Regions from separate parts of the Peribacillus sp. NPDC097198 genome, predicted to be linked through region 2. Evidence: riboswitches for the same ligand, from Rfam matches in the RefSeq annotation. Region 2 holds a riboswitch; the other holds the start of a gene.
The links. Region 2 has a riboswitch for glycine ahead of gcvT (glycine cleavage system aminomethyltransferase GcvT). Riboswitches for the same ligand answer to the same signal wherever they lie in the genome.
Positions count from the first base shown of each region.

Region 1: another riboswitch for glycine. It lies ahead of ACIQXQ_RS16940 (amino acid permease); the one in region 2 lies ahead of gcvT (glycine cleavage system aminomethyltransferase GcvT).

Region 1 covers NZ_JBIWDO010000010.1:98,505-114,913, reverse strand. Annotated here, with positions in the region: gene ACIQXQ_RS16990 (TetR/AcrR family transcriptional regulator) at 1-34, shown strand, start outside; gene ACIQXQ_RS16985 (MFS transporter) at 173-1,393, shown strand; gene ACIQXQ_RS16980 (thioredoxin family protein) at 1,439-1,999, opposite strand; gene ACIQXQ_RS16975 (GRP family sugar transporter) at 2,208-3,059, shown strand; gene ACIQXQ_RS16970 (glucose-1-dehydrogenase) at 3,079-3,864, shown strand; gene ACIQXQ_RS16965 (SDR family NAD(P)-dependent oxidoreductase) at 3,907-4,842, opposite strand; gene ACIQXQ_RS16960 (TetR/AcrR family transcriptional regulator) at 4,895-5,464, opposite strand; gene ACIQXQ_RS16955 (hypothetical protein) at 5,584-6,543, opposite strand; gene ACIQXQ_RS16950 (amino acid permease) at 6,760-8,148, opposite strand; gene ACIQXQ_RS16945 (GNAT family N-acetyltransferase) at 8,446-8,988, shown strand; glycine riboswitch at 9,213-9,292, shown strand; gene ACIQXQ_RS16940 (amino acid permease) at 9,486-10,823, shown strand; gene ACIQXQ_RS16935 (DUF3311 domain-containing protein) at 11,033-11,233, shown strand; gene ACIQXQ_RS16930 (sodium:solute symporter family protein) at 11,230-12,711, shown strand; gene chbG (chitin disaccharide deacetylase) at 12,789-13,496, opposite strand; gene ACIQXQ_RS16920 (6-phospho-beta-glucosidase) at 13,489-14,835, opposite strand; gene ACIQXQ_RS16915 (PTS sugar transporter subunit IIA) at 14,832-15,179, opposite strand; gene ACIQXQ_RS16910 (PTS sugar transporter subunit IIC) at 15,196-16,409, opposite strand, start outside.
Region 2 covers NZ_JBIWDO010000004.1:27,223-43,631, reverse strand. Annotated here, with positions in the region: gene ACIQXQ_RS07940 (sialate O-acetylesterase) at 1-403, shown strand, start outside; gene ACIQXQ_RS07935 (PadR family transcriptional regulator) at 400-939, shown strand; gene ACIQXQ_RS07930 (vitamin B12-dependent ribonucleotide reductase) at 1,141-3,711, opposite strand; gene ACIQXQ_RS07925 (lipoate--protein ligase family protein) at 4,099-4,935, opposite strand; gene ACIQXQ_RS07920 (rhodanese-like domain-containing protein) at 5,133-5,516, shown strand; gene gcvPB (aminomethyl-transferring glycine dehydrogenase subunit GcvPB) at 5,677-7,134, opposite strand; gene gcvPA (aminomethyl-transferring glycine dehydrogenase subunit GcvPA) at 7,131-8,474, opposite strand; gene gcvT (glycine cleavage system aminomethyltransferase GcvT) at 8,493-9,599, opposite strand; glycine riboswitch at 9,698-9,782, opposite strand; glycine riboswitch at 9,786-9,880, opposite strand; gene ACIQXQ_RS07900 (DEAD/DEAH box helicase) at 10,201-11,889, shown strand; gene ACIQXQ_RS07895 (YqhG family protein) at 11,867-12,664, shown strand; gene ACIQXQ_RS07890 (YqzE family protein) at 12,709-12,906, opposite strand; gene comGG (competence type IV pilus minor pilin ComGG) at 12,977-13,333, opposite strand; gene comGF (competence type IV pilus minor pilin ComGF) at 13,356-13,835, opposite strand; gene ACIQXQ_RS07875 (hypothetical protein) at 13,783-14,121, opposite strand; gene comGD (competence type IV pilus minor pilin ComGD) at 14,108-14,512, opposite strand; gene comGC (competence type IV pilus major pilin ComGC) at 14,553-14,861, opposite strand; gene comGB (competence type IV pilus assembly protein ComGB) at 14,942-16,000, opposite strand; gene comGA (competence type IV pilus ATPase ComGA) at 15,960-16,409, opposite strand, start outside.

The sequences.
Region 1 (16,409 bases), on a different contig from region 2:
GGACGTCTTTTTAAAAGGCATTTCGAAACACTAGAGGAACAAACATCCCTTTCTTATCCTTTTCCCAAGAAAGGATGTTCCTCGATTATTTAACGATAGTCCTGTAGAACGATTTTTTTTAGGAATTTATTAAACCGAACGGTCAGATTAATTAAGAAGGAGCTGCCTGTGGATGAACCAATTATTGAAAAATAAGGTTTTCTGGATCATGTTGAGTTCGGATATGCTTGATCAAATCAGCATATGGATTCGAAATATGGCCGTTTTGTTTTACATTATCGAAAAAACGAATCAGGATCCGGTCGCGATATCCCTTATCACTGTCATCGAGTACGCCCCCATCTTCTTATTTTCCTTTATAGGCGGAACCTTTGCCGACCGTTGGAATCCAAAGAAGACGATCATTAGCGGCGGGCTGCTCAGCATCGTTTCGATTCTGATCATTTTAGGTTTCATCTCATTCGGGATGTGGGAAGCCGTTTTCTTTGCCACATTCGTCTCAGCAATCGTCTCTCAATTTTCACAACCTTCTTCCGCGAAAATTTTCAAACGGCACATCCCTGAAGATCAAGTCGGTTCGGCGATAGGCATCGTGCAAAGCCTTGGTTCCCTGTTCTTGATTCTGGGACCCATCATCGGTACGGCCGTCTATTCGAATTTTGGCATTTCGGTTTCCCTTTCCTTGTTAATTCTTACATTTGGATTATCCACGGTCATCACGCTCTTTTTACCGAAGGATGCCAAAAAGGAAAAACAGGCTGACTCGACGATCGTTACAGAAATTAAACAAGGCTTTCACTATGTACTCCATAATCACAATTTGAAAAGAATCGCCCTGACCTTTTGTTTCTTGGGTCTTGGAGCAGGCCTGGTACAACCGCTCGAGGTTTTTCTGATCACGGATAGGCTACAATTGCCAAAAGAAGCCCTTCAATGGTTATCCGCTGCAGCAGGGGCTGGTTTACTGATTGGGGGAATCATCGCGGCCACTTTAGTTAATCGTCTTCATGTGAGGGTGACGTTTGTTGGTACGTTTTTATTGTTAGCCCTTTCCACCGTTATCGAAGTACTGTCCACTTCCTTTATTTTAACGGCATCGATGAGATTCATCACCGCCTTCATGATGGCGTTCATGCAAATACTCTTAAGCACCATGATGATTAAACTTGTGGAAGAAAAATTCATCGGTAGAACAAATGGCATCATCACGCCCATCTTCATTCTATTTCTCTTAATTGGAACGGCTTCGTCCGGTCCATTGCTGAAAATAACTTCGCTATTCACGGTTTTTAGTTTATCCGCTATCACCGTTGCTCTGGCAGCTATCCCGGCTTTGGGCATGTCGGTCGCATCACATACTGAAAATAAAGAGGAAAGAATCAAAACTTTGTAAGGTTAAGAAAAAAACATCCCCGCTAAAAACGGGGATGCAAGTGGTTTACGCCTTCGTCAATGTTTCTTTAATGCTACTGTACACTTCTTGCCAAAGCTGTTCGTTTTGGGCATAAGATTCCCCGATTTTCTTAAAAAGCTCCTTTTGTGCCGCTTCAAAATGTTCGTCTTCCTTAGCTGGCAAATCCTTGCGCAATTCCATTACGAACTCCTGTACTTTAGGTGCTCGAGGGCCCCAAACAGCTTTTTCCTTCCCTTGATTATCGATGAAAATAAAGATGGGAATCGATCGTGCCGTTCCATTCGTTAAATACTGATCCATCAGCTCAAGGTTTTGATCCCGCAGAATCATCCGCGTATCGATATTCGCTGCCTGTGCGATGTTCAAAAGGATCGGGATATTCATCATCGCGTCGCCACACCAATCTTCTGTAATGACAATCGCTCTCAGCTCTTTCCCTTTTACTTCTTCGAAAAATGCACGGTCTTCTTCCGAAATGGAAAAACGCTCGTATACGGATTGCAAGCCTTCCTTATTCACTTTCATCGACTCCACAAATTCCTTTGCAGGTATCCCCTTTTCAAACCATTCATGTAATGTCGTCATGTTCCCACTCCTAACTAATTTTAATTAAAAATACCATAAACCGGTTTATTTTTCAGCCCATTGATTCGGGAGAAACGAATCATATATCTAAATTAATATATTAAAAAAATGTTTTCATTTTAGAAAACAAGGGAAATTTATTATTAGCTAACTAAATAACCAGTACTTTTCATTAATACAAATGTTTGTAACTTAGGAGATGGATTTTGTGGAAGGTTTTCTCTATGCACTTATCCCCGCATTAACGTGGGGAAGCTTGGTACTTGTTTCCGAAAAACTCGGGGGCAACTCATATAACCAAACACTCGGTATCACCATCGGCTCTTTATTGTTTGCCATCGTGATGTCGGTCATCAATCCCCCCGAATGGACGAGCCTCATCTGGATTGTCGGAATCATTTCAGGGATTGGCTGGGCGTTCGGTCAACTTTTTCAGTTCAACAGTGTCAAGGAAATGGGCGTTTCCAAAACCGTTCCCATTTCAACCGGATTGCAAATACTAGGAAATACATTTTTTGCGGTTATCGTCTTTAAGGAGTGGAACACCACTTCGACGATCATCCTTGGCGTGATTGCTATCATTTTCTTGATTGCGGGTGTATTGCTGACAAGCTATGAAGGTAGTAAAGGGAAAAATGAAGGCAGCATGAAAAAAGGAATCCTTTACTTGATCGTCTCCACTCTTGGTTTTGTCACCTATGTCATCGTCGTCAGATGGTTTGACATTGACGGGTGGTCGACTATCTTGCCACAAGCGATCGGAATGTTTATTGCAGCTTTCCTTCTATCCATTAAACATAAACCATTCAACAAATATGCCGGACGCAACATCTTAACTGGGATCATGTGGGCGACCGGGAATATCGGTCTCCTTCTCGCTAATCCAAAAGTGGGCGTTGCCATTGCCTTTTCATTCTCGCAAATGGGTATCGTCATTTCCACTTTAGGCGGCATCTTCCTATTAGGAGAGAAAAAATCAAAGAAACAAATGACCTATGTCATCATCGGTTGTATCTTAGTCATCGCCGGTGGCGTCATGATTGGATTCACAAAAGAATAAATAAGGGAGAGGATATAGTATGTATACAGATTTAGAGAACAAGGTAGTCGTAATCACAGGGGCCGCAACAGGATTAGGTAAAGCAATGGCGGAACGCTTCGGAAAGGAAAAAGCACGAGTTGTCTTAAATTATCATTCGGAAGAGAACGACTATAAAGAAATCATTCAAACGATTGAAGCTTCAGGCGGGAAGGCCGCAGCCATTCAAGGCGATGTTACAAAAGAAGAAGATGTGAAGAAATTAATTCAGTTTGCAGTGGATACATTCGGTACCATCGACATCATGGTCAACAATGCCGGCATTGAAAATGAAGTGCCAAGCGAAAAACTGACGCTAGAAGATTGGCAAAAGGTCATCGACGTCAACCTTACCGGCATGTTTTTAGCAAGTCGGGATGCAATCAGTTATATGTTAGAACATGATATTAAAGGAAACATCATCAATATGTCTTCGGTTCATGACAGAATTCCATGGCCACATTTTGTTCACTATGCAGCAAGTAAAGGTGGCGTCAAAATGATGACCGAAACACTTGCCCTTGAATATGCGCCAAAAGGAATCCGCGTGAATAACATTTCCCCTGGAGCGATCGATACACCGATTAACGCCGAGAAATTCAATGATCCAAAGGCGACACAAGAAGTCATCGACCTGATTCCGATGGGCTATATCGGAAAACCGGAACAAATCGCTGCATGTGCGGTTTGGCTCGCATCCGAGGAATCCAGCTACGTCACCGGCTTGACACTATATGCGGATGGCGGCATGACCAAATACCCTGGATTCGAAGCTGGGAAAGGTTGATTATAGGGATTACCGACACGGCGTTCTTACGCCGTGTTTTTTTCATGCATGGCTTTTCATATACTCCACCGTCTCGATCACCCCTTCACGATAAGAAGTCCGAGGCACCGGTCCAATCAGCTTTTCGTATTTTTCCCCGTTCAACACAACCGGTTCTTCATTCAAATAATACATCTCGACCGCTTCACGCATCTGGGAGTTGAAGATCCCCAAGAATTGAATCATCTTCTTTGAAATGGTGGATACTCCTTTTTGATAATCCGTTATGTCGCGAATGATCTTGATTAGTTCTTTTCCAGTAATCACATCATGACCGGGTATATTCCAGTTCTGACCGTACGCTTCTTCGTTAAGGGACAATTCAACGATGGCTTTTGCTCCGTCCGGGGTGTATATGAATTCCCTGGCAATGCTTTGGTCGCCCACATAACTGGCCTTCTTATTTTTAATGACATTATTAAGCGTATAATGCAGTAAAGAACTTTCCGCATTGGGACCATAGAAATCAGGAAAGTGAACAATGATTGCAGGAATGTTTGATTCCTTAATCAGGTTTTCGACATTCAGGCGGATGCTTCCTTTTTTCGTGTGGGGATGTTTAACCTTCATTTCAGTCACGCTTTTCCCTGAACTGCGTCCATAGGCATAAATATTGTCGACAAAGGCAAGTTTCGCTTCATTCTTTTTTGCCACTTCCATAATATTGGACATCATGACCACTAACTTCTCATCCCATTCTGAATAGGGAATGTTCGCTGATTGGAATATGACGTCAACACCTTGGGCTGCTCTTTCTAAATCCTCCACTTGAAATAGATCTCCCGTATGGATCGTCACATTCGAATCATTTCCGAAAAGTTTTTCCAGCTTACTGCGGGTGCGTGCAAAGGCCGTCACCGAGATCCCCCTGTTTGATAATTCCTTGACGATTGAATACCCCATTCCTCCTGAAGCTCCTACTACCAATGCTTTTTTCATAATGGACGCCCTCCCTTTTATTTAACCACTGGTCAATACGTGGTAAAAAAAATCAGCTAATTGATTTTGTTAAAAATTTCACGTGCAACACAGCTAGATTCTTTACTTCCTCATACGTCGTGACATGACGGCAATAATGCGTGACAAAACCATGCAAGGATAAAAAGATGCTGTAAATATGCTGGATGGAAACTTTGTTCTCACATAAAGTGAAAATAATCTGGGCGAATTTTTCATAGGTTTTGTGTGGCCCTTGATTGATGAAGTTCTGTACTTCTTCGTCCTTGATCAAAAACATGATTTCATAATGGCTTTGATGGGTCAGCCCGAATTCAATGAAGCCCAAAAGAATGTTCTCTAGCTTTTCCCCATTTGGGATGGCTTGGTGCATCACATCATCCAGTTTTTGATCGAGCATGGCGAAATGTTCTTCCACTAACGCGTAAAACAACTCCGCTTTATTCTTGAAATGATAGTAAAGAGCGCCATGGCTGTACCCTAGTTCTTTCGCAATCTGCCTCATGGAAACATGCTGATACCCTTTCGCCACAAAGAGATTCCGTGCTGCGTCCATTATCATTTCCCGTGTTAATTCCTGTGTAACGGATTTTCTTGGTGACATGATATCCTCCTTGTTGACCACTGGTTAATTAAAAGTATAATTCATATTTTTACCATTGTCAATAAGTACCAATTAAAAGAGAGAGCCGAGGATTAAGCTCTCCCTAAGTTTTCCACATATCAATTACAACTTGGATAGACCGTGACGATCTTATCAAATAATGGATTCGATTCGGATGTAATGTCCATTTCGCTAAAAACTTCTTGGTAATGTTCTACCCATTCCACAGAACCGGTAGGTATATGGGTATCATCTTTAAGAAAATTCACAAGGACCAGCCACGTTGGAATCCCCATTTTCTCATTCAATATATATAAAAAAGCCAAACGATTCGCCAACTGATAATAACGGTTCAGCCAGACTTCCATAGGGGCCCGGGAACCCATGGCCTCCATTGTTTCCTTCATGGTACTCTCTATCAGGAATCTACTGTCCAGATCCTTTGCCCGTATCGATGAAGCCATTTCTTTCAAATGGGCCTTCGCTTCCACTAGCAAAAACCCTTTTTGACCATCTTTCCCTGCCACCGTGGCATATCCATCCCATTGCGGACCCATCCTTGGCCAATATTTCTCCAGCTCGATTCGTCTGCCCCGCCTCACACTTTCAAGCTCCAAAAATTCATTTCTGTATTCTTGGTAACCCGTTTCCCGCAATGGGGACTTCCACTGGATGGACCGCTCTTTATCAAGGAAAGTCAGCAAGGAAGGCGAACTCATCAAAATAAGATGGTTCAATTCCCCTTGCCTGTTATTTACGAATTGCTGAATCCAATGTTTACTCCCTTTTTCAGCCTGAACCTTCTCAAGCCTAAGCCTAGTCTCAGTATCCTTTACCAACTGCAGTAAAAACTGCTCTAACAGCTCGTCCTCAAGATAAAACAAATCGATATAAGAAAAAGGCTCCTCGGCTTGATAAGAATCCCGTTTGAACAAATTTCCTTGCCCAAAGCCCCCATTCTGTTTCGAGTACTCCGATTCTATCCAATCCAACAATTGAAGGAATCTCATATCCGGCTGACTTTCCCATAATTCCTTAACCAGAGAATTAATGCTAAAAATCCTCTCCACTTTTCTCAATCGAATCACCTTCTTTGTATGTATATTTCTTCTCTTCATCTTATATTCAAGCGTCCAACATTACAATAAATTACATATATCAGTCAATTTCTCATTTTATCGGTCAAGTTGGAAGGTTTATCGGTCAAATGGCCGCTTTTATCGGTCAACTCCCTCACTATATCGGTCAAACAAAAAAAGCTATGCACGAAGCATAACTTTTTCCGACACTCTAGATTACGCAGATACATCCTCTTTCGCCTTCACGTCTAAGGGAACCCGCTTATCCATTTTCAGTAGGTAGTAACAGGCTACAACGATTGCTAGGAAAATGATGCCCACAATCAAGGAGAGTCGCGTACTCGGGTTAAACCACATGCCGACCAATACCAATAGTAAGAAGGCAATCGTTGCATAGTTGGTATACGGGGCAAAAGGCATTTTGAATGGATGGTTTTTCATTTCCTCAGCTCGTACCTTCCTGAACCTAAGCTCACTAATAAGAATCACGAACCATGGAATCATCCCGGGCAGCACACTTGCACTGTACACATACAGGAATATTTCCGGTGGAGCCAGGTAGTTCAGGACAACACCAATGGCCAAGCCCAACATGACAGCGATTGTACAATAGGCCGGCACTCCGCTTTTCGATATTTTTGCAAAGATCTTTGGCGCTTGCCCGTTCAAGGCAAGGGTATAAAGCATGCGCCCTGCACTGAAAATCCCACTATTGCATCCTGACATCGCCGCCGTGATCACGACAAAGTTGATGATGCCCGCGGCTGCGGTAATGCCTATTTTTGCAAAGGTCGATACAAACGGGCTTCCAAGTTCATCTAATTGATTCCAAGGAAATACCGTGACGATGACAAAAATCGCGCCGATATAGAAGATTAATATACGCCAAATGATCGTTTGGATTGCTTTAGTAATGGTACTCTTCGGATCCTTTGCTTCACCAGCAGTGATCCCGATAAGTTCAACGCCTTGATAAGATGCCACAACAAGAGAAAGGGCAAAGAAGAAACCTTTCCATCCCCCCGTAAAGAAACCGCCGTTAGCCCATAGATTGGAAAGGCCGATTGCCTCCCCACCATTCCCTATCCCGAAAAAGATAAGACCTAGACCGGCAATGATCATCAAGATGATGGTAACGATCTTGATCAGTGCAAACCAGAATTCGAATTCACCGAAGGATTTGACGGAAATGAGGTTAGCGGCGCCAAGGATGACCATGGCCACCACTCCCGGAATCCAAGCTGGCAGTTCAGGGAACCAAAAGTTCATATATAATCCTACGGCAATGATTTCAGACATGCCGACCAACACCCATAGGAACCAGTTGCTCCAAGCAGTTACAAATCCTGCCAATGGATGGATATAATCACTCGCAAACGTTGCGAATGAGCCCGTAGTAGGCTCCAGGTACAGCATTTCCCCCATCGAACGCATGATAAAAAAGATAAAAAGTCCCGCGATGGCATACGCCAGCATGACAGAGGGGCCGGTCCACTTAATTGTGCTGGCAGATCCCATAAATAACCCAACACCGATCGTACCGCCCAAGGCAATCATCTGAATATGACGTGCCTCTAGCCCTCTAGTTAATTCTTTATTTGACATGATAACTCCCCCAGATGTACAAGCATAAAATGACGATTCTCTAATCCTTATTTAAGATAAGTAATTTAATAGATTTACAATGCTTCCTAAAGAACTCTACTCACAAAAGCATTTCCTTATCTTATAATAATAAATATTCCGTAGAAATACAAATGTACTTTTAGGAAAAACACTTTTGGCCGTCTAGAAGCAATGGATAGGAGGACATGATTGGTAATGGTTCTCTCCCTATACGTGTGAAGAAATCCTATGTACTATTGAAAGTAAGTATCGACGTTAATGAGAGGAGGAAAGACAATGAAATTAATAGGAGAAAGAATCTATCTCCGCTATTTAAAAGAATCGGATGCACCTATCCTTTTAGAAAATACAAAGGATGAGGAGATACGGTATATGACAGGAACAAAATCTATATTCACTTTAGAGCAGCTTCAATGTCATATAAAGAATGTACGTGAAGATCCATCACGCCATGATCTAGCCATTTGCTTAAACGAAAGCGATCGGATGATCGGGGAATTATCCATCTCTGATATGGACGAAGAGGACAAAAAGGCAGGATTTAGAATTTCGATGAATGCCATTGAATTAACGGGCAAAGGGTATGGTACAGAAGCTATCCGACTTGTTTTAGCATTTGTTTTTGAAGAATTGGCTTTAAATCGTCTGCAACTGGAAGTATTCAGCCATAATTTACGTGGAATTAGAGCCTATGAAAAAGTTGGCTTTATCAAAGAGGGGATTTTACGAGAGTCTTTATATTTCAACGGAAAATATTCGGACGAGATCATCATGGCCATTCTTAAAAGGGACTATGAAAAAATGTTCTTATCAAACTGATTCGGGGTTCGCATCGTTTTTGGGCATCAAACTGGTCATATAGATTCACCCCCCACCACATTTACAATATATCCCTTTGACCCAAAATCAAAATAGTGATAGAATTCCATTATTATTTTAAAAGAATAAATGAGTTGCCAAAAAGAATTTCATCTTTCACAGCGATCATTTATTGACAACCACATACTAAGCAAGCGATGAATGCTATGGATCACACTATAGCAGGAGCAGCTTCTGGAGAGACTGTACACACGTGCAGCGCCGAAGGATTCACAATCTCAGGCAAAAGGACAGAAGAGTAACGAATATTTGTTATTCTTTAACCTTTCGAGATTGGTAGCTTCCAATCTCTTTTTTTATTGTCTTTTTTCAATCATCACTAAAAAAACGAAGTGAAATCGCTACTAAACTGGACAGATTCATTGCCCTGGTGATCGATTGGAATCAACGGACCATGTACTTCACATTCAAGAATTATAACAACGGGGGCGCACAAATTGGCTAAACAAGAATTGAAAAGGGATTTGAAAAATCGACATGTACAACTCATCGCCATAGGAGGAACCATCGGGACCGGGTTATTTTTGGGATCCGGAAAAGCCATACAGTTGGCGGGACCCTCCATTATCTTTTCGTATCTGATTATCGGGATTGCCTTGTTTTTCGTCATGAGGGCTTTAGGGGAATTGCTGTTGTCCAACGCGGGATATTCCTCATTCACCGAATTCGCCACGGAATACATCGGACCGTGGGCTGGTTTCGTGACTGGCTGGACCTACTGGTTCTGTTGGATCATGACGGCCATGGCCGATATCATCGCTGTCGGGGTCTATATGCAATATTGGTTCGACATTCCGCAATGGATCCCTGCACTTGCCTGCTTGGTGATTCTACTAGGATTGAATTTGTTGACCGTGAAGCTATTCGGAGAATTGGAGTTCTGGTTCTCCCTCATTAAAGTCATCACGATCGTCGCCTTGATCGTTGTGGGAATTGTCTTACTCATCATTGGCTTCCAAACCGATACAGGAACCGTTTCCCTCAACAACCTTTGGAGTCATGGGGGCATGTTCCCGAACGGCGCATCCGGCTTTTTGCTTTCCCTACAGCTAGTCGTCTTCTCCTTTGTTGGTGTCGAAATCATTGGAGTGACAGCGGCCGAAACCGCCAATCCGAAAAAAAACATCCCGTCAGCGATCAATAAGATCCCTGTCCGGATATTGCTTTTCTATATCGGTGCCATCACCGTCATCCTTTGCGTCAATCCATGGACACAGCTCGATGCCGCGAGCAGCCCATTCGTGGAGGTCTTCGCCTTGATCGGGATTCCGGTTGCTGCAGGGATTATCAATTTCGTCGTGTTGACATCAGCCGCTTCTGCCGGAAACAGTGGATTGTTTTCAACAAGCCGCATGCTTTATACCTTGAGCAACAATAACGAAGCACCTGCAAAACTTAAGAAATTAAATAAACGTGCTGTTCCGAGCAATGCATTGGTTACGTCTACCATCGTTGTCTCCATTGGGGCATTATTAAGTAAAATCATACCGGAGCAAGCTTTCACCATCGTGACAACGATTAGTGCAATCTGCTTCCTATGGGTCTGGAGCATCATCTTGATTTCCCATATCCGGTATACGAAAAAACGTCCGGACTTAAGGGCTACGTCCACTTTCAGGGCTCCCTTAACACCTTTCATCAACTATGTAATCTTAGGGCTGTTTATCTTCATCTTGATCGTCATGCTGTTTGCTGAGGCGACCAGGCCGTCATTATTGCTGACACCGCTTTGGTTCATTCTTTTAGTTGTCATATATAACTATCGAAAAAAATGAACGAGGAATTTTGGGATACGGAAGTCTACCTTCCTATCCCATTTTCCTGTGATTAAATGAGAGAGTAAAATGAAGCGTGACGAATATTTTTTTCTGCCACACTATTAATTTTTTTATCGAATTAGTGTAAGGTACTAGGTATTACGGAAACATTTTTTTAGAAAAACATCATAATCTGTGAAACATATTTAGAATGGAGGGGTTGCTTCATGAAAGTATTATATATTCTTACACTCGTTCCTTTTATCGGCATATTAGGGTTTCTTCCTTTTGTTAATAAAGTAGAACCTTATGTATTGGGGATGCCTTTTTATATGTTTTGGATGGCGATGTGGGTCGTGCTCACTTCCGTCACTCTAGCCGTCATGTATAAGTTGGATCCTAGGAACCGAGAAGGTGAAGAAGAATGAATATTGCTCTTATCATTATTTTAGCATTTTTACTTTTATCGATTTTTCTTGGGATCCGTTCGACAAAAGGAAAAGACATGAACCTGGAACAATGGACGGTGGGCGGCCGCGGTTTTGGTGCCATATTCGTCTTTCTATTGATGGCAGGGGAAATTTACACAACCTTCTCCTTCCTTGGAGGAAGCGGCTGGGCTTATGGAAAGGGTGCGCCCGCTTTATACGTCCTCATTTATATTACCTTGTCTTATGTATTATCCTATTGGCTACTTCCGGCCATTTGGAAATACGCAAAAGAAAATCGGCTTATGTCACAATCCGATTTCTTCGTAAGCAAGTACAAGAGCCCAACTCTAGGGATTCTTGCTGCCCTTGTCGGCGTGGTATCGATGATTCCGGTCGTCGTCGTACAGCTCAAAGGCTTAGGGATCATTGTTTCCGAAGCATCATATGGCGCCATTTCCATGTCCACCGCTGTGTGGCTTGGAGCTATCAGCCTGACCATTTATGTCATGATTTCCGGCATTCACGGATCAGCCTGGACCGCCGTCATCAAGGACATCATGATGATCGTCATCATCGCATTCCTGGGCATTTATCTTCCGATTCATTACTTTGGAGGTCTTCAACCGATGTTTGAGACCATAAATGCCGCCAAACCAGGTTTCCTGACGCTGCCCGAACAAGGTCTTAGCGTTTCGTGGTTCATCTCGACCGTCATCTTGCTCGTATTTGGTTTTTACATGTGGCCCCAAGTATTCAGTGCCGTCTATACGGCCCGGAGCGGAAAAACATTTCGTAAAAATGCCATCATCAGTCCACTGTATACGCTCATGTTACTATTTGTCTTTTTTGTAGGATTTGCAGCGATTTTGAAAGTGCCTGGACTGGAAGGCGCCGATGCCGACCTTTCCTTATTGCGCCTTGCGATACAGACCTTTGATCCATGGTTTATAGGAGTCATCGGTGCGGCTGGCATGTTGACGGCATTAGTACCAGGATCGATGCTGTTGATGAGCGTCTCTACGCTCCTTGCGAAAAATGTCTATAAGGAACTCCATCCTGGAGCATCAGACCGGCATGTGGTACGTTTGGCCAAGTTACTCGTTCCCGTGATTGCACTCATATCCGTTTACTTCACCTTAAATGGCGGAGAAACGATGTCTGCTTTGATCTTGATGGGATATAGCTTCATTACACAACTATTCCCGTCCCTGTTATTCAGCCTGAAAAAGAAGAACTTTATCAATAAATATGGGGCAATAGCGGGTATCATCTGTGGATTGGCCATCGTCACCTACATCACCATCAGCCAATCGACAATCGGCACGCTGTTCCCATCCTTGCCACAAGCGGCGAAGGATCTGAATGTCGGAATCATCGCCTTGGCTGTGAACTTTATCGTGATGATGGTTGTCAGCCTCGCATTCAAGAAGCTGGTAGTTGGCGAAGTTAAATCCGTAGTGGTTAAAGAAGTATAAAAAAAAGCAATCGGACCTCAGTGAAAACTGAGATCCGATTGCTTTTTTTGTCTTAATGGGCCTTCCTGAACCGATCATTACCGGAGAATGAATCCTTCCGGCAATGTGGCTTTCATCAAGATGGCCGTTTCCTTGAGCCTTTCTTGATTGTAGGAGGAATGCTGGAGCAAATCATCATCCAGGTAGGCTGGGTGGGTCATTACCTCCACGCTTTTGCCCTCACTAATCCGCTCGTTAAGGGTTTGAAAGTAATCGACGGCCGCCTTTTCCCCATAAAAATCGTCAAGGAATGTATCGGTCACTGTTTCAATGTCCTGAAAATGGGGTCCCGCTTTTCGGACTGGTAGCCCATAATGGGCGGAAAGCTTTTTCACGACCGGCCAAAAGGCCGGGATCGCATGGACATGATGATGACTGTCAAAGTGGGTCGGCATCATCCCCAAATCGATGAATTTATCAATCTGGGCAGACCATTCCCTCTCCAACTCTTCCAAGGAAATACTACCCGGGTTCCCATATACCTCATCTTGCTTTTTGAAGTTTCCCTCTCTGTCTACAAGGCTAGGCACATCATGTAGCAGCGGCCGTCCCCATGTCAGGACAAGATGGATGCCCACCTTAAGCGTGCGATGATCTTTGGCAATTCTGATGGCATGATCGGTCGCTTTTGCATTCATCATCATGGTCGCCGAATTGACTATTCCATTTTTGTGGCTATTCAATATGCCGTAATTCACAGCCCGCGAAAACCCGAAATCATCAGCATTGACCAGCACTTCAATCATGAAAACTTCCTTGTAATTCCTTATTCTCGAAGAACTGCGGCAAAAATTCCTTATGCGCCAAGAGCATTTCATCCAGAATCAATTTCCCCACCCGGTCACTTGGAACTAGTGGGTTGATGGTCATCGCAAGCAGGGCCGTATCATAGTTGCCTGTTACGGCAGCCTCGATAGCCACCCTTTCAAAGGACTTAATTTGCTGGACGAGTCCGCGAACGGCTACCGGTAATTCACCTACCGTAATCGGTTTTGGACCATCCTTCGTAATCACACAGCTCACTTCAACGGCTGAATCGTACGGGATGCCTTCAATCGCACCATAATTCATCGTATTGACCGCCTGTATATCACGTTTATCCGTATACATGGAATGGATCAACCGAACCGCGGCATCACTGTAGTAAGCGCCGCCCCGTTCTTCAAGCTGTGGTGGCTTGATGTCTAGATCGACGTCTTTATATAGTTCAAATAGTTCTGTTTCCAGCTTTTGTACGACCTCAGCCCTTGTTTCCCCATTTTCTGCATCCTTCAGCTCTTGAGCCAGGATATCTCCCGTTTTGTAGTAATAATTGTGATATGGGCAAGGAAATAAATTCAATGCACGAAGGAATTCTGGCTCCCATCCCATCGCATGGATATTCTTCATCGTCACCGCTTTATCCGGGTCTGAAATCATATCGATAATTTCCTCTTTCACGCTCTTTCCATCCACGAATACATCCAACCCGTATACCATATGGTTCAATCCGGCGAAATCAATTCGCACCCGGTCCGGTTCCACCTTCATCAACTCGGCGACACCACGTTCCATCCCGATTGGCACATTGCATAGACCGACGATTTTAGTGATGTTGCTATGACGCAGAACCGCTTCCGTGACCATGCCGGCAGGGTTTGTGAAATTGATCAACCAGGCTTTCGGGCAAATCTCTTCCATCTCCCGGGCGATGTCAAGAATGACAGGAATCGTCCGAAATGCTTTGAACAACCCGCCTGGTCCATTCGTTTCCTGACCGATGACCCCATGCTTCAGCGGAATTTTCTCATCAAGTGCCCTGGCAGCCAGCTGCCCGACCCGTAATTGGGTCGTGACATAGTCGGCACCCTCTAGAGCTTTCTTACGGTCAAGCGTTAAGTGAATATCAATCGGCACTCCCGCTTTTTCCACCATCCGTCTTGCCAGCCCGCCGACGACTTCAAGCTTTTCCTTGCCAGCTTCTATATCCACGAGCCAGATTTCACTTACAGGAAGCTCCTTATAATATTTAATGAATCCTTCAATCAGTTCCGGCGTATAGCTTGAACCTCCGCCTATCGTAACGATTTTCAACCCCTTACTCATTCCGCTGTCCCCTCCTTGATCTTGTTGGCTCCAAGAAACTCTTCTCTCATCTCAATCATTTCAACCGCCAAATCCTTCAAAGTCATCGCCGTCATCAAATGATCCTGTGCGTGTATCAGGATAATCGGGATGTCTAATTTCTCGCCACCCGCTTCCGCATGAATCAACTGGGTCTGAAATTTATGCGCCTGCAATAATTCCGTCTCCGCCTCCGCTATCTTCTGCCTGGCTGCTTCGAAATCTTTTTTCTTGGCTTCTTGCAAGGCTTCCATCGCAAAGCTCCGTGCATTTCCACTGTGTAAAACAAGTTGGAAGGATAACTGATATAATTCTTCTTTTTCCATGTTCCCCACTTCTTTCTTAAAGACTTACTGATTCTGATTCCGAATCCTTAGTAAGCTCCGTTTTATTTTTCGAATCAATTTTCACTTGGGCATACACGAATGGCAAGTAGATTACGGTTGAAATGACGAGATTGATTCCTGCCAGGACAGCCCCCGAAACATGGCCACCTGTTGCCAAAAATCCTCCGACAATCGGCGGGGTCACCCATGGGATTTTGGCTACAATCGGGAAGACCAGACCGCTGCTCACCGCTAAGTACGAAATGACTGTAGTAATGATAGGTCCTAGAACGAATGGAACCAACCAGATTGGATTCAATACGATGGGAAGCCCAAAAAGAATCGGTTCGTTGATTTGGAAAAGTCCCGGGGCCCCACCAAGCCCAATCATCTGTTTATACCGCCTTCTACCGGCTATGATCATCGCAATGATCAAGCCCATCGTTCCGCCCGATCCACCTAGATAAACAAAAGCATCAAGAAACGAGCCGGCCAAGACGCCATATTGGTCCATATCTGTAATGCCTTTTGCATACAGATCAATATTCTTTACGCCAGAACTTTCAAAAAGCGGTGTCGTGATTCCACCAAGAATGTTCGGTCCGTGCAATCCCACCATCCATAAAATATGGACGAAAAAGACAAGAAGGATGGCAAATGGAAGTGAATCCACGGCCCCTTGCATCGGAGATACGATCACTTTACTTAACCAGTCATTCACGATCTGGCCATTCGTTGCGATACGGAAAAGCAATCCGAACACCCCGATGATGAAAATGGTTGCCATGCCTGGAATCAATTTGGCAAACGAGCGCCCTACTGCAGGAGGTACACCCTCCGGCATGTTGATCACCAAGAATTTGAGTTTGGAAAGCCTTACAAAAATCTCCGTCGCAATAAGGGAAACGGCAATCCCCGTAAAGAGAGCGGTTGCATTAAAGTAATTGGTACTGATGAAGCCAGCTGCCTCGCCTGATACGACTTTGTTATCAACCGTCAGCGAGACCAATCCCATCTGTGGAAGCAATAAGAAGAAACAGGCCGCCGAAATGAGCATCGCCTCGAATCCATCGTCTCCATAAGATTTAGCAAGTTTATAAGATATACCGAAAACGGCAAAAATGGTCATGAATGCAAAGGTACCGAATGAAATGTCATTGCCAAGCGTCGTCCAGGTAGGACCGAAAATGGCTTCCATCATTCTTCCGTATGGCTTGATGATTTGCCCTA
Region 2 (16,409 bases):
ACTTGAAGATGTCCCTTTAATCATTGGTGGACTTGGTGACTTTTTAGGGAAAATAGGTTTTGGAAAATACGCAACAGAGTCTCAACAAGTTAATGAACAGTTACTCCGATTTGCTCATACTCAGCAAAACTGTTACTTTGTAACGGCAGAAGGCTTAACAGCCAATCCGGACGGTATTCATTTGGACGCTGTTTCGCAACGAAAATTTGGTTATCGCTACTACGAGGCATTTTCGAAAAAGTGCGATGTCCTAACACCTCTTTCGAATGAAGAACAATCATTAAAAACCAATACTGACTATTCAAAAACAGAACAAATTTATATTCATAGTATGAATATGGCTTTAAGCAAAATCACATACGCTGAATTTGAAGCAAAAATGATGAAGGTGATGCAATCATAATCCCCTTGCTTATACTTGGCCTGCTGATCCAAAATCCTGGAGCGCATGGCTACGAACTACTAACTTTAATGGAAAAACGACATTATAAGTATATCGTTAACTTTACGAAGGGTTCATTTTATTACAACTTACAACAACTTGAGGAAAAAGGCTTGATTGAACAAGTTCATCAAACAATTTCAAGCAATGGGCGCGAAACCCACCGTTTTATTATCACAAATTCAGGAATGGAAGAATTCGAAAAATTAATGGTGAAGTTTGGAACTAAATCCGAATATGTCAACTTACAATGCTATGTGGCGTTACTCTTTGCAGATGATTTCGATAAATATAAATTATTAAAATTAATTCAAGCACAAATTGACCAGACTGAAGCTCGAATTGCTCTCCTCGATGATTATCTAGCCATCACAAAAGAATTTCCTGGTAAAATCGATTATTTTCGCCGCATGAACGAAAATTCTCGTTCTCATCATCAAGTGAACTTAAAATGGTTTAAAGAATTGAAAGAAGAAATAGAAGAGCCCAATGCATAAATATAATATCCCCTATCAATATTACTTAGTAAAATTGATAGGGGATATTTATTTAAGGAATCCATAAAAAGGTTTTCAATAATAGAACATTCCTCTACTTGAAATCACACTGAAATCCTCTAGACATTAAAAAACAGCCCTTTGGACTATCTTAATCCAAAGGGCTGTTTTTTTTAAACGATACATCTTTTCATTACTGGTTTAAAGCCCGCACTTCAATTGGGCACCACAATTCGTACAAGTATTGCATCCGCCCATTTCCTGGACTTCACCCTTACGGCAAACTGGACACGTGTTACCCACTTCCGAACCTATCGTTACATTAGTCGAACGCAGTTCATTAATGGTATCAACCAGAACGACTTTTTTCTTTTCTTCCACATCTGTTAAGCCATCCATTTCAAGCTGCTGTTCCATTTGGTTTTCTTCAGCTTTTAATGTAAGAACCTGGCTGTCACGGCTTCCATCTACATAAACCGTTCCACCTTTTGCGCCGCCTTTATATAAGCGCTCGTACACTTTTTGGACCTGCTCGACGGTATACCCTTTTGGGGCGTTAACCGTTTTACTGATTGAGCTATCAATCCAACGTTGAATGATGCATTGAACATCCGCATGGGCTTCAGGAGCCAATTCCATCGCCGAAATAAACCATTCAGGAAGGTTATCAGGATCGGCTTCAGGATGACGATCCAAGTATTCCTGAACGATGTCCGCTTTGACTTCAATGAATTTCCCTAAACGTCCGCTACGGAAATATGTGAACGAGAAGTATGGTTCAAGACCTGTCGAAACGCCGACCATCGTACCTGTGCTGCCCGTAGGAGCCACGGTCAATAAATGGGAGTTCCGGATACCGTGCTCGGCAATGCTTGTACGAATATCCTCAGGCATCTTCTTCATGAATCCAGTATTCGTGAAGCGCGTTCTAAGCTCATTCGTTTCTTCATCCGACGTTCCCTTCAGGAACGGGAAGCTGCCTTTTTCTTTTGCAAGTTCAACCGAAGCCCTGTAAGCAGACGTAGCAATCGTTTCAAACACTTTGTCCACCAGGATTTTTCCTTCTTCTGATCCATACTCGGTTTCACAATAAATTAGCAAATCATGCAGTCCCATGACACCTAATCCAACCCGTCTCTCGCCGAGTGCTTGTTTTTTGTTTTCCTCTAGGAAATAAGGGGTTGCATCAATGACGTTATCTTGCATCCGCACGCCCACTTCAACTGTTTTCTTAAGTTTTTCGAAGTTAACGGTCTTATTATCTTTATCCGCCATCTCAGCTAAATTGACCGCTGCCAGGTTACACACTGAAAATGGAGCCAATGGCTGTTCACCACATGGATTCGTAGCAACGACTTGCTGTCCATAAGCTTTTGCATTCGTCATCTCATTGGCATTATCAATAAAGAATATTCCCGGTTCTGCTGAGTACGTCGCACAAATGTTAATCAGGTTCCAAAGCTCCTTAGCACGGATCTTACGGTAAACCCGGACTTTATGGCCCATTTTTTCCCACTCGCGTACGTCTCCTACATTGTGCCACTCATCATTATAAATCGCCATTTCTTCCGCGTCGTAGCTTTCGACATCAGGGAAGCGCAACTCATACTCCGTATCTTTTTCGACGGCTTCCATGAACTCTTTGGTTAAGCAGATTGAGATATTGGCACCAGTCAAAAAGTCCGGATTGTGGACGCTATACGTTCCGCCTACGCGAACTTTTTCTTCAGCATCCCTAATGATTTTTTCACTGAATCCACCTAGACCCGGAATCTCTTTATAATTAATGATTCCTTGGTACATCGCCGTTTCTTGTTCGGTATGCGGTGTGAACTTCAATTTATCCGATGCATATTTCTTTATGGTTTCATCTTTTGTGTTCTCCATTAGGTAACGAAGAATCCTCGGATTTTGCATTTTTGAAATAATGAATTCCGCAATGTCTGGGTGCCAATCAGTAAGCATGATCATTTGGGCACCGCGTCTACTTCCACCCTGTTCAACCAAATGAGTCAATTTCGCTATATCATCAAGCCATGAAACAGAACCTGAAGACTTGCCATTGACCCCTTTCGCAAGGGTGTTTCTTGGACGGAGAGTAGAGCCATTCGTACCGACTCCACCACCACGGCTCATGATCTCCATGACTTGCTTTCTATGCTCGGAAATCCCTTCGCGTGAATCTGGTACAAACGGCATGACATAACAATTAAAGTACGTTACATCCGTGTTAGAACCAGCGCCATATAATACCCGGCCGGCCGGCACGAAATTAAGGTCCTTTAATTCTTCATAAAATTTATTGAACCATTCCGTTCTTTTTTCTTCAGTCGTTTCCACTGAAGCCAAACCAGTTGCATTACGCTTGGCAATTTGCTCGTAATATATTTCAAGCGGCTTTTCGATGATATCAAGCGGCCGATTAATGATTCCTGTTTCCACTTCTTCCGGATTATCCAGCACTCCGCGGAACTCTTCATCCACTAAAACCTTTGCCTTTTTCGATTCCCAATCTATTTCGACGATATGGCCAAGACCACGTGCAGGAAATTTCGGATCTTCTTTAATTGTCAATACTACAAAATCGCCAGCAGAGAGTGTGATTTTTTCAGTATCCTTAAAAGAATAACGGTCAAGCATAACTAGACGGGACACGCCCTTATGCATCATTTTCATATCAGCCGTTACAGGATGAACTTGGGGAAATAAAGATATATCTTTATTCAACCTTTCTAGATCAACCTTTAAAGCTTCTTTAATTACAACCGACATAATTCCCTCTCCTTTACATGTTTCAGATCCGTTCTTGTTGCAAAAATCAATATGTAACCTACATGTCCGTTTCGCTTAACAAGTTACACTAAATTTATCATAGCGAAACACAAAATTCAACATGTAGTGTTTAAGTAATTATTTTAGCCACTATATATTGTGTTGTGGTTGATTGTCTTTTAATTTTGTCAAACGGTGAATCAATTAATTGAGTTAGTAAAAGGGAGGAAAATGTCGATTTATAATAAAAATTAGACAGATTTCAATGAATTTGAACATTGCATTTTGCCCGCCTCTTTCAAAGCACTGACGTTACAAGGAATACATGCTTGTTCACACAAATCTGAAAAAACTTATTTATTCCCGACTCTCGCTTCCCCTCTTTTTCTACCTCAAAAAATTCCAGTCATCACTTTCATATTTATTTTTGGCGATGTCCTTCACTTCCTGTAATTGCTTTTCACTCAGCTCATATGGTTTCAAATCAATCGACAGACCCTCAGAAAAACCTTTTTCAAAGGCTGCCTTCGCCTCGGAAATAGTTATTTTTCTACCAGCAATGTCATTGATGGCCACTGCTTTGTTTCTCAGATTGTTTTTCATCTTCTCTTTTACTTTATCATCGGAGAACTTGAATACACTAAATAGCTTCTCCTCATCAAGTTCAAGCAGGATGGCTCCATGCTGAAGGATAACACCTTTTTGTCTCGTTTGTGCGCTGCCCGCAACTTTCCTTCCCTCAACCACCAGTTCATACCAGCTTGGCGCATCAAAGCAAACTGAGGACTTTGGAGATTTCAGCATCTCTTTATCCTGGTCAGTTTCAGGCACAGAGAAATAGGCATCCAGTCCGAGGTTTCTGAACCCCTTTAATATTCCTTCAGAAATCACCCGATATGCTTCGGTCACTGTATTCGGCATTCCCGGATAAGACTCTGGGACAATGACGCTATAGGTGAGTTCATGTTCATGCAAAACAGCCCGACCGCCTGTAGGCCTACGGACAAAACCTAAGCCTTGCCTTTCAACTTCCGCCAAATCGATTTCGGTCTCAGCCCTTTGAAAATACCCGATGGATAATGTAGCCGGGTTCCACCCGTAAAACCGGATCATGGGAGGGATTTCCCCATTACTCTGCCAATTCAAGAGTGCTTCGTCCATTGCCATATTATAAGCAGGTGAACAATCGCCTGAATCAATGAATCCCCATTTTTCTTTCGTCACGATTACCCCTCTTTTCACGTAGGCTTATTAAACCCTCTAAAAAAACTCACAAGTAGTAGTTTACCAGAGTTTAGCAACGTAAAAAAGAAAGTAAGCTATTCCACCAAATATTTATAAATTTTTTTTTGATTATTGGAGAAACCAATTATATAATAGACATTGTCTGTATTCGTTTAGGTAGAAGGGAGTTTTTATGGTTGGATATCTTATATACACTGATTATCATCATAGTAGCCATCGTTGCATATTCACTATTTAATTGGTTCCGTCAACGTAAAATCGTTAAAACCTTAACACAGGAAGAATTTATCGCTAATTACAGAAAAGTTCAATTAATTGACGTACGGGAACCTAATGATTTTGATAATGGACATATCTTAGGGGCAAGAAATATCCCTATGACACAAATGAAGACCCGCTTAGTGGAAATTAGGCAGGACAAGCCTGTATACTTGTATGCTCAAAGTGAAATCATTAGCGGAAGAGCGGCAGCCATGCTATATAAAAAAGGCTACAGGGAACTTTTTCACTTAAAAGGCGGTTTCAAAATGTGGACAGGGAAGATCAAGGCGAAGAAATAAGGCCAATTGCCTAAACCTTACATCTTATCCGGTTTTGAAACATATCATACTGTTCAATAGGGAACTCATGCTTAACAGGCCAAGCATGTTATTTCCCGAGATACATATGAATTTTACCAAATAAAAAACCCCCCGCCATCTGGCAGGGGTTTTTTCAGCATCATGCTTGATAACGAAGAATTGGTTTTCTAGCGGCCAATGTTTCATCCAGGCGTTTAATAACCGTGGTATGGGGAGCCTCCTGAACGATTTCAGGGGTTTCTTCGGCTTCCTTGGCTATTTGTATCATTGCATCTATGAAAGCGTCCAGTGTTTCTTTTGACTCCGTTTCCGTCGGTTCGATCATCATTCCTTCTTCTACATTTAACGGAAAATATATGGTTGGTGGATGATACCCAAAATCAAGTAGTCTTTTCGCAATATCTAATGTACGGACTCCCAACTGCTTTTGCCTCCGACCACTCAATACAAATTCATGCTTACAATGGCGATTATATGGCAAATCGAAAAATGGTTCCAAACGTCGCATCATATAATTTGCATTGATGACGGCATTCTCCGTAACGGCCTTAAGTCCATCCGGTCCCATTGACCTTATGTACGTATAAGCCCTTACATTGATGCCGAAGTTCCCATAATAGGGCTTGACCCTTCCAATGGATTGTGGACGGTCATAATCAAGGACAAACTGATCGCCCTCTTTTGTCACGATCGGTTTAGGCAAATAGGGAATTAAATCCGACTTCACCCCAACCGGACCTGAACCAGGTCCTCCTCCGCCATGGGGTCCAGTGAATGTTTTATGGAGATTTAAATGAACAACGTCAAAACCCATATCTCCTGGACGCACTTTGGAAAGAACAGCATTCAGGTTAGCCCCGTCATAATAAAGCTTTCCACCGGCGTCATGGACAAGCTGTGCCATCTCCAGGATATCCTCTTCGAATAAGCCTAATGTATTTGGATTCGTAAGCATTAATGCTGCTGTATCTGGTCCTACCACTCGCTTCAAGTCTTCAAGGTCCACGAGCCCGAATTCATTGGATTTTACCGTAATCGTCTCTAGTCCGGCAACTGTTGCCGAAGCCGGGTTCGTTCCATGGGCCGAATCGGGGACGATGACTTTCGTACGGTTTACATCTCCATTCGCTTCATGGAAAGCCCTGATCATCATGAGCCCAGTCCATTCACCATGCGCCCCGGCAGCAGGCTGCAAGGTCACTTGATCCATTCCTGTAATATCCGTCAAATGTTCCTGAAGATCAAATAACAACTCTAGAGCACCTTGGACGGTTTCTGAGTCCTGGTATGGATGGATATGGGCAAAACCATTGTACCTGGCGACATTTTCATTAATTTTCGGATTATATTTCATCGTACAGGAGCCGAGTGGATAAAACCCAGAGTCCACTCCATGGTTCCGTTTGGATAAAGCCGTATAATGACGCATGATATCAAGCTCGGAAACTTCCGGAAGCTCGGCTTCCTCCGTACGTATATATTCCACAGGCAGGATTTCTTCTAGTGGAATATCCGCTACATCCATTTCAGGAAGGCTATACCCGATTCGACCGGCTGTACTGATTTCAAAAATGAGTGATTGATCTTGATTATTCATAGTTGATCCCCCAGTTCCTGCGCAAATGCATCGATTTCTTCTTTTGTTCTTAGTTCCGTTACAGCCACTAGCATATGATTTTTCAACTCGGGATAAACGGAGCCCAGGTCAAAACCACCAATCATTTCTTTTTCAAAGAGCCTCTTATTGATATCTTTGTAGGGAAGAGGCAACTTAATGACAAATTCATTAAACGAAGGTCCTTCAAAGACCACTTCAATTCCTTGTGCTTGGAGCGTCTTTTTTGCGTAATGGGCTTTTTGAATATTCTGGACGGCCATTTCTCTGACGCCTTTTTTCCCTAGAGCAGTCATGGCTACAGAGGCTGCCAATGCGTTCAATGCCTGATTGGAACAAATATTGGATGTAGCTTTGTCACGGCGTATATGTTGCTCACGTGCTTGGAGCGTCAATACGAAGCCCCGTTTTCCATCCTCATCCACTGTCTGCCCGACTAAACGGCCCGGGACTTTCCGTAGCAGTTTTTTCGTGACCGCGAAATATCCGCAATGAGGTCCGCCGAATGCGGCAGGAATGCCGAATGGCTGAGCATCACCTGTCACGATATCGGCACCGAGTTTTCCCGGCGGAGTCAATGCACCAAGTGCAAGCGGATTACTCGATACGATAAACATCGATTTCTCGTTATGTATGATTGCTTCCATTTCCTTCAACGGTTCGATGCGTCCAAAGAAGTTGGGGTACTGTACGATAACACCTGCAATATCATCCGAAGCCAGGTCTTTTAAAGCAGCAATATCTGTGACTCCGTCTTTATGAGGAATCTCGATGACCTCCACCCGTTGACCCTTTGCGTAGGTTTTCACCACTTCCCTTGATTCAGGATGGACAGTAGATGATAATAGAATCTTTTTCCGGCGTGTTTGTCCGGCGGCAAGCATGGCCGCTTCGGCTAAGGCTGTTCCACCGTCATACATCGAGGAATTCGCCACCTCCATACCCGTCAATTCACATATCATCGTTTGATATTCAAAGATGGCCTGAAGCTCTCCTTGAGAAATTTCCGGTTGATAGGGAGTGTAGGCTGTATAAAACTCCGAACGGGATAGGACGTGATCGACGATGACAGGTGAATAATGATCATACACACCAGCCCCAAGGAAAGATGCATAGTTTTTCAAATCCGCATTTTTGGAAGCCAGTTTCGATAGTTCCTTCATTAAGGCTGGCTCTGATTTTGCTGGTTTTATGTCATATTCACCTTGAAATCGGACATTTTCTGGTATATCGCTGAAGAGATCATCGACGGATGTGACCCCTATAACTTCCAACATTTCTTTTTTATCCTGCTCTGTCATCGGTAAGTAACGATGTTTCATCTTATGGACCATTCCCTTCTATTTTCGTGTATTTTTATAAAAAGGTGCTTGGATAACAATGGCTTTCAGTCTCTTAGAACGGATTTCCACTTCTACTTCCGTGGATAGACTTGAGTGATTTTTATCGATAAGGACCAATCCTACATTTTTATTCAATGTTGGTGACTGAGTCCCTGTCGTCACTTCGCCAATGAGTTTCTCCCCGTTATATACTTTATAGCCATGCCGAGGTATACCTCTGTCAATCATTTCGATTCCAACAAGCTTACGTGGTGCCCCTTTTTCCTTTTGTTCGGCAAGCACGGCTTTTCCAAAAAAGTCTGACGCCTTATCCGGTTTAACCGCAAAACCAATCCCCGCTTCGATTGGGGTGATGTCCGGCGAAAGCTCTTGACCATAAAGCGGTAGTTTCGCTTCGAATCGAAGGGTATCACGGGCTCCCAGCCCAATCGGTTGTATCCCATCATCTTTACCAGCTTCCAAAATTTTTCTCCAGAGGGCTGGACCATCCTCACTTCGGCAATATATCTCGAAACCATCTTCCCCCGTATACCCTGTACGTGAAACCATCGTGGATATATTATGAATGTGGACATCTTCTTTAAATTTAAAAAAGCCAATTGTGCTTAAATCGGTTTGCTCGGTAATCTTCTGCAATACTTTCTCCGCTCGAGGACCCTGCAGAGCAAGTTGCGCATAATCGTTTGAAACATTATTGATGCTGACACCTTCCATACCATTCGCCTGAAGCCAATTGAAGTCTTTCTCGATGTTGGCTGCATTGACCACAAGCAGATAATCCTCTTCCGCTTTTTGGTAAACGATAAGATCGTCCACGGTCCCCCCATTTTCATAACACATGGCTGTGTATAGCGCTCCGCCCTGTTTCAGCTTGGCTACGTCATTCGTCAGCATCTTTTGTAAAAAAGAAAGGCTCCCGAAACCTTTTACCTCAATCTCTCCCATATGCGACACATCAAATAAGCCACCTCTTGTACGCACAGCTTCGTGTTCATCTTTTATGCCGGTAAACTGCACGGGCAGTTCCCACCCACCAAAATCGATCGTTTTTCCACCGTGCTCACTGTAAACCTCGAATAATGGCGTTCTTTTTAAATCGCTCAAAAAATGACCTCCTTCAATTTTTTTGCTTGTTCTCTTTCACCTGATATTCCTTAAAAAAAAGACACAAAAAAGGACAGAGAAAGCCAAAATGGCTTTTTCTCTGTCCTGAAACCTGAAAGTTTACCTATTATTATAGGTTTTCCCCTTTGGTGGCCGTCATTAAATAATTGGCGCTCTCCAGAGTCGCGTCCGATAAGAGTTCATTTGCCTGAGAGATTCACTGCTAAGTTTGCTCCTTCGGCGCTACATATGTAGATGGTAGTCTCTCCCCTTATCCTCACCCGCATATTGATGGAAAAGACTGAAAATTCCCCACCTGATGGTCATCCATTTGCGTGAAATGGGTACCAATCTGCTCATTGTTGATCTTTGGATAAAGCACTATCCAAATGCTAATACTATAATAACTAAAATTATTATCCAAGAAGAATATTTTCCTTCTAACTTCAGTACTATTGCAATTTTCTAAATATATTTACATCCTACCCTAAGATACTTTACTCTGCAATAACTTTCGTGGAGAAAGATTTTATTAACCTATAAAAAAGTTCATGGTCTAAAGAAACTAAGAAAATTATGTTTTAAGAAGGAGCAAGAATCAATGAAAATCAATATATCCTTCAGTTCTGATTGGAATGATGAATTTCTGCAAAAGATGGAAAACGACGGTCCATGGGGAAATTGGGATCTTTATAAACTGGCCATCCAAATGGAAGAGAACCTAATTATTCCTGATTTCGAAGGCTTACAAGCGCCTAAGCACCTTCAACAACTGACTCCCCTTCCCCATCAATTAGAGGCTGCACGTCAGGTGGTTGAACAGATGAATGGCAAAGCCATATTGGCTGATGAGGTCGGTCTTGGTAAGACTATCGAAGCGGGATTGATTTTAAAAGAATATATGATTCGGGGACTGGTTAAAAAGGTTTTGATCCTTGTACCCGCATCACTTGTCACCCAATGGGCTTTCGAACTGAATACGAAGTTTCATATTCCTGCAGTCGTTCAAAGGAAGAGTTATGTATGGGAATCATGCGACATCGTCATATCCTCCATCGATACGGCTAAGCGAGCCCCCCATCGGGATATCATTTTCAATCAAGAATATGACTTTATCATTATTGATGAAGCTCATAAACTTAAAAATAATAAAACGAAAAATTATGAATTTGTCCAAAATCTTAAAAAGAAATTCTGTTTGTTGCTGACCGCTACACCCATTCAGAATAAAATCGAGGAAATCTTTAATCTCGTTTCATTATTAAAGCCTGGACACCTAGGAAATGCCGCACTCTTTTCCGAAAAATACAAAGGGAAAGGCCGGAACATTCTAGAAGATGAGCACTTAAAGGAGCTTGTCAATACGGTCATGATAAGAAACCGACGTGCCGATACTGGTATTGAATGGACGAAACGGCGTGTAGAGACGATCATCATTGAATTTTCACCAACTGAACAAGCCTTGTATGATGCCGTAACGAAGTTTAAACCAATATCAGACGGAACAAAAGGAAGTGCTTTTTCTTCACTCACCCTTCAAAGGGAAGCATGCAGCAGCCGAGAAGCAGTCTACTATACATTGAAGAATATGAAGGAAAAATACAAAGAACCATCGGCTGACTTTGAAGCAAGATTAGATGATCTGTTTGAGAAAGTAAACCTCACCGAACAAAATTCAAAGGCAGAGAAGGCTTTGGAACTTATTAAGAAAATTGATGACAAGGTCATTATTTTCACCGAATATCGCGCTACACAGCTTTATCTACAATGGTACCTGCAACAGCATGGCATTTCATCCGTTCCATTCCGCGGAGGGTTTAAGCGTGGTAAAAAAGATTGGATGAAGGAACTATTCCAGAAGAAAATCCAGGTATTGATTGCCACCGAAGCCGGAGGAGAAGGAATCAACCTACAATTTTGCCATCACTTGATCAATTTTGATTTGCCTTGGAATCCAATGAGGTTGGAACAAAGGATTGGACGGATTCATCGACTTGGTCAAGAAGAAGACGTCATGATTTATAACTTTGCCACTAAAAATACAGTCGAAGAGCATATTTTGAAATTGCTTTATGAAAAAATCCACTTATTTGAAAAGGTAATTGGAGAATTGGATGATATTTTAACGAAGTTGGATATTAACAATATCGAGGAATATTTAATTGATGTTGTCGGAGAGTCCAAATCAGAAGGAGAAATGAAAATTAAAATGGATAATTTGTCTTCCATGATTCAGTTCGCACAAGCTATGAAGGATGGTGAAATCCATGCAGCAACAGGAAATTCATGATTTTTTAATAACCTACTTTCAATCCAACGCATGTGAAGTGTTGGAAAATACCTCTTCATATCTCACTGTTCAGTTAACGATCGAAATGGATAAGGAACTCATGAACAGACCTTTTTATTGGCACTATCTCGAAAAAACCGGTGGGATACCGAATCCTGGCATGCTTACGTTCATCACCCATCCCGAACTGGCACCGCCTGATTTGAAAGGGGAAATCATTCATTTTGGTTCGCCACGGCTCCACCAAATTATCCAGTCGACCAAGAGGCTGGCAGGTTTCATCAGGCTTTTTGAGGATAGGCCTCCCTTAAAGACGGGCCAAAGTCCACTTTTTCCTTGGCTCACCCAAAATGTAAAAATCTCTTATCAGTGTGACAGAAAAAAAGATATCTTCATGTCCATAGGACTTAATTTAATTTCCGGTGAATTCATAGAAGGATTCAATGAGCGTCTCCTGTCGGTCAAGGTCACTCCCAAAATACCGGATTATTCTTTTACACTTTCCCCCTTGATCATGCCTAAAAGCGGGCTATCCAGACTCGATACGTATATTCGTAAAAGCTTCGAGAATGATGATCATACCTGGGCGGAAGAAGCGATGGAACGGTGGCAGACAGACTTGAATCTATTGGAACATTTTTATAAGGATATGGAAGAGAAAAGCGAAAGCTACTTCACTGAGAAACAGGCATTGCAAGCCCAATATGAGCCAAATATCCAAATTACCATCATCAATGGCGGGCTATTCTATTTATCCGACCAATCATTAGCATAATGGTCTCTTTAGCCAATCATTAAGAAAAGCAGATGTCTATGAATTCAAGACATCTGCTTTCTTTTTTTGACTTTTTTAATGAACATGGACACTGCGAAAGGGACAATTCCAAACCAGTGAGAAACTCTAGGCTCCTTATCCTCTTTCCGATGACGGCGCTTTTCTTTTCTTTCTCTCTTGGTTAAATTGAAATACTGTACGATTTGTTGTGTAATATATTTGATATAAGCGTTCGTAGACATACATTATCACCCATGACCAAGTATGCCCCATATTCGTATTCCATATTCGTATTCACCACAAATCGACACGTTAGTCCTTCAGTTTTTCTATCCATTCTATCACTCTACCTAGTTTTTTATCATATAGAATGATGATTCGGCCTGTTCGCTTATTTTTGGTGATAGAAGAAAATTCGATATAGGCATATCGCACATCCTGCTTCGTTAACCTATAGTGAACATCACCATTAGGATAGGCGATTTCCCCCTGAATGCTTTTGGGTACCTCATCCTCCCATTCGGCTGTCACTTCATTAACGGCCAGATGCACTAAGTGATCGGAAAGTAAGGTCTCTTCTACTTCTTTATAAAATTTTTTATCAATAACGAATTGATCAATCATCAGTATCGTGAACATGATAAAAATACTAGCTATAATCATAACCATTGGGAATATGACTCCTTTTTGATTATTCATCAGCCACCAACTCACTTTTAATGAAGGGATGGAACCTTCGTATAAAGGTCTGACCTGCTTTATCCGTTATATTAAGCACGATGACGTTGCCATCCTTTTCAACCTTCACATTCGAAATGTTCTGGAGTATGACCTCATGGCCCTCCCCGTTAACCCGTCTTCTAAGCTTGTCATTATATTGCTCGATTAAAGACAAATCCTCTCCTGAAAGTAAATATAATTTATTCCCCACAACATCCTGGCTTTTGGAGCTTCTGACTTCCTGTTGCATTTGCAACGTAAAGATCTCCCACTCTTTAGGATGTATTCTATTTTTTGTTCCTATCTGGGATTGAATGATTGAGAAAAACTGGAGGATAAAAAGGGAAAGGGTCAGCAGGATCATTAAGGAAAAGAGCATTTCAATCATGGTAAACCCTTCACTTTTTCGCAACATCACAAATCGATTCATACTTCCCCTTTGCATTTTCATATCGGACACATCCTTCAACCATATCCGGAAACTCCTTTTGGACATTCCAGGTCAATTCATACGATTTTTCCTGGTACGTAATTTCTTCGTGGATAGCCTGTATTTCCCCATCCATATATGCCAACAATCTTTCATACAGCAAATGATGGGCATCCGCCCTCAAAACTACGTTCTTACGATTGGACATCGAATCTTCAAGAATAGGAAGCATGGAAATCACTAGGAATACACAAATGGAAAAAGAGGCTATCATTTCTAAGTAGACGTATCCTTTACTGTTTCTCAATCCTGAACCTCCCTTTACCGATATTGACCACCAGCTTGTATTTCCCCTTTGAAGTATCAATGGTCATCGTACCGGCTTTTGAAGCATTTCCATATTGATTGAAATAAAAAGAAGCCCCTAATGTCCCATTCATGAACTGTACGTCCGGCGGTATCTTTCTCTCTAGTATCACTTCTTCCTTATAAGAGTAAATCGTGTAAATATCGTTATCCACATAGAAATAAATTAAGCTTTCGTGACTTATTGCATACTGTTGTGCATAAAAAATATCTTCATTCAATTGATTAAGGAACATCTTATTGTGCATTCCCTTTGAAAAACTTGGATATAGGTTAAGGCCTAGAGTGCTTAATAGAATAAATACCACAAGGACAATCAGGGTCTCGGACATGGTGAATCCTCCGGAGGAAGGGCTATCCTCCCCGAATTTTCTACTCAACGACTGTAACCTTTCCTTTATTGTCAATGCTGATGCTGTCCCCATTCGGACAGGATTTCTGTTTAAGGTATCCTTGAGTTTCCAAATCATTAATACCGGAAGGCAACTTGGAATTGTCTATCTCATAAGCTTGGACTTGGGCCTGAACCATTTTGACAAAAGCCTCACACCCCTTAGAATGGATGGTCGATTGATGCTTCGTGATGTTCGGTATGGTGATAATCAGCAGAATCGAGATGACGAGCAATACAATAAGCATTTCAATTAACGTAAAGCCTTTTTCGTTTAAATATTTCTTCATATTAATCTGCTAATTACGAAAATAACAAGAATGCACTCAATATTTTCTGAGCAGATTCACCTCCCATTTTTTCTTGTACCTTATATTCCATCTAGTAGAGAAAACATCGGCAATAAGACAGCCATATAAATAGAAATAATCAATAGCCCGATTATAGAAAAAAGAAGAGGTTGTATGACTTTCATGATGGTGTTCATCCTCTCTTCAATCTTTTCCAATAAAAAACGGCTGTAATGGAGTAACTCAGAATCAAGCCTGCCATACTTTTGTCCATTCGCTGCGATAATCGACAAGTTCTTATCAAAGTACGGTTGCTCTTGAAAGATGGTTTCTAGCGACCTGCCCTCCATTAAATCATCTTTAATGATGGAGCAAAGCTTTTGATAAAATGGTTGCTGCTGGTTTACGGAGAATAATTTAATGCTCTCATTAATAGAAAGTCCACCAGCGAGGAGACCGCTGAACTGACTTGCAAAAAAATACGTTTCATACAACTTGATGAAGGGTCCTGCCAACGGAATCTTCATCAATAATCGCCGTTGTCTTAATGGACATAGTTTGTCGAACCAGAATTGTTTGAATAAATAGAAGATAAGGAGCATTCCAAGTAGGATGAAGGGGATCAGCGGGAGGATGACTGAGGATGCAGCCAACACATTCAGGATCATATTCTGTTTAACATTCATCGTCTGAAAAATCGTCTGAAACTTGGGGAGAAGGACACTTTGCAGTACATAAAATACAATGCTCACAAAAAAGAACAGGAAAATCGGATAGATCATGAGTTTTTTCACTTTTTCTGTATCTTCCGTCCGTTTCTTCCAGTAGTCCCCACCTTCCTTCAATGCTCGATCAAGGTCGCCATATTGTTCGCCATAAAATATAAAACTTACAAGCTCTGGATGAAACGTAAGATTCGTCAACACTTGATGCAAAGGGTGCCCACTCCTTAAATCCTGAATGGCCTGATTGAAATCCCCAGCCTTTTTCTTGGATTCCTGAAATTCCAGGAAGTGGATCGCCTCGGCTAAAGGATAACCATGAGCTAATAATTCGCCCAGCTTCGTTATAAAGACAGCCTGTTCTTTCAACGTCCATTTACTTTTTGGTTTCTTCGTAAACCAACCGTTCAAATTCATCGAGATTCACATAGCCCATCGCTACCGCTTTCCCAATTTCGTCTTTCAGCTGACGATAGGTGGCTTTCCCCTTTCCTTTTTCCTCTTTCGTCACCTTCAAGACTTCCGCTAGACTTTTTCCAGTCAGCAACTCATATACGCTGGCCCTTTTATTTCGGTAGGTCATGGAACAATCGGGTGCACACTCGCCCTCACAATGCGGGCATTTCAATTCCACCAGTCTTTGCGCCGTCACACCAATCAAACTCTGTTCAATCTCCAGCCAGCTTACACCGAACTCTAGAAGCCTAGAAATGGCTCCTTGAGCATCCCTTGTATGCATAGTAGTAAGGATTAGATGCCCGGTCAATGCGGCCCGTACTGCAATCTTTGCCGTTTCGGAATCCCTAATTTCCCCGACCATGATAAT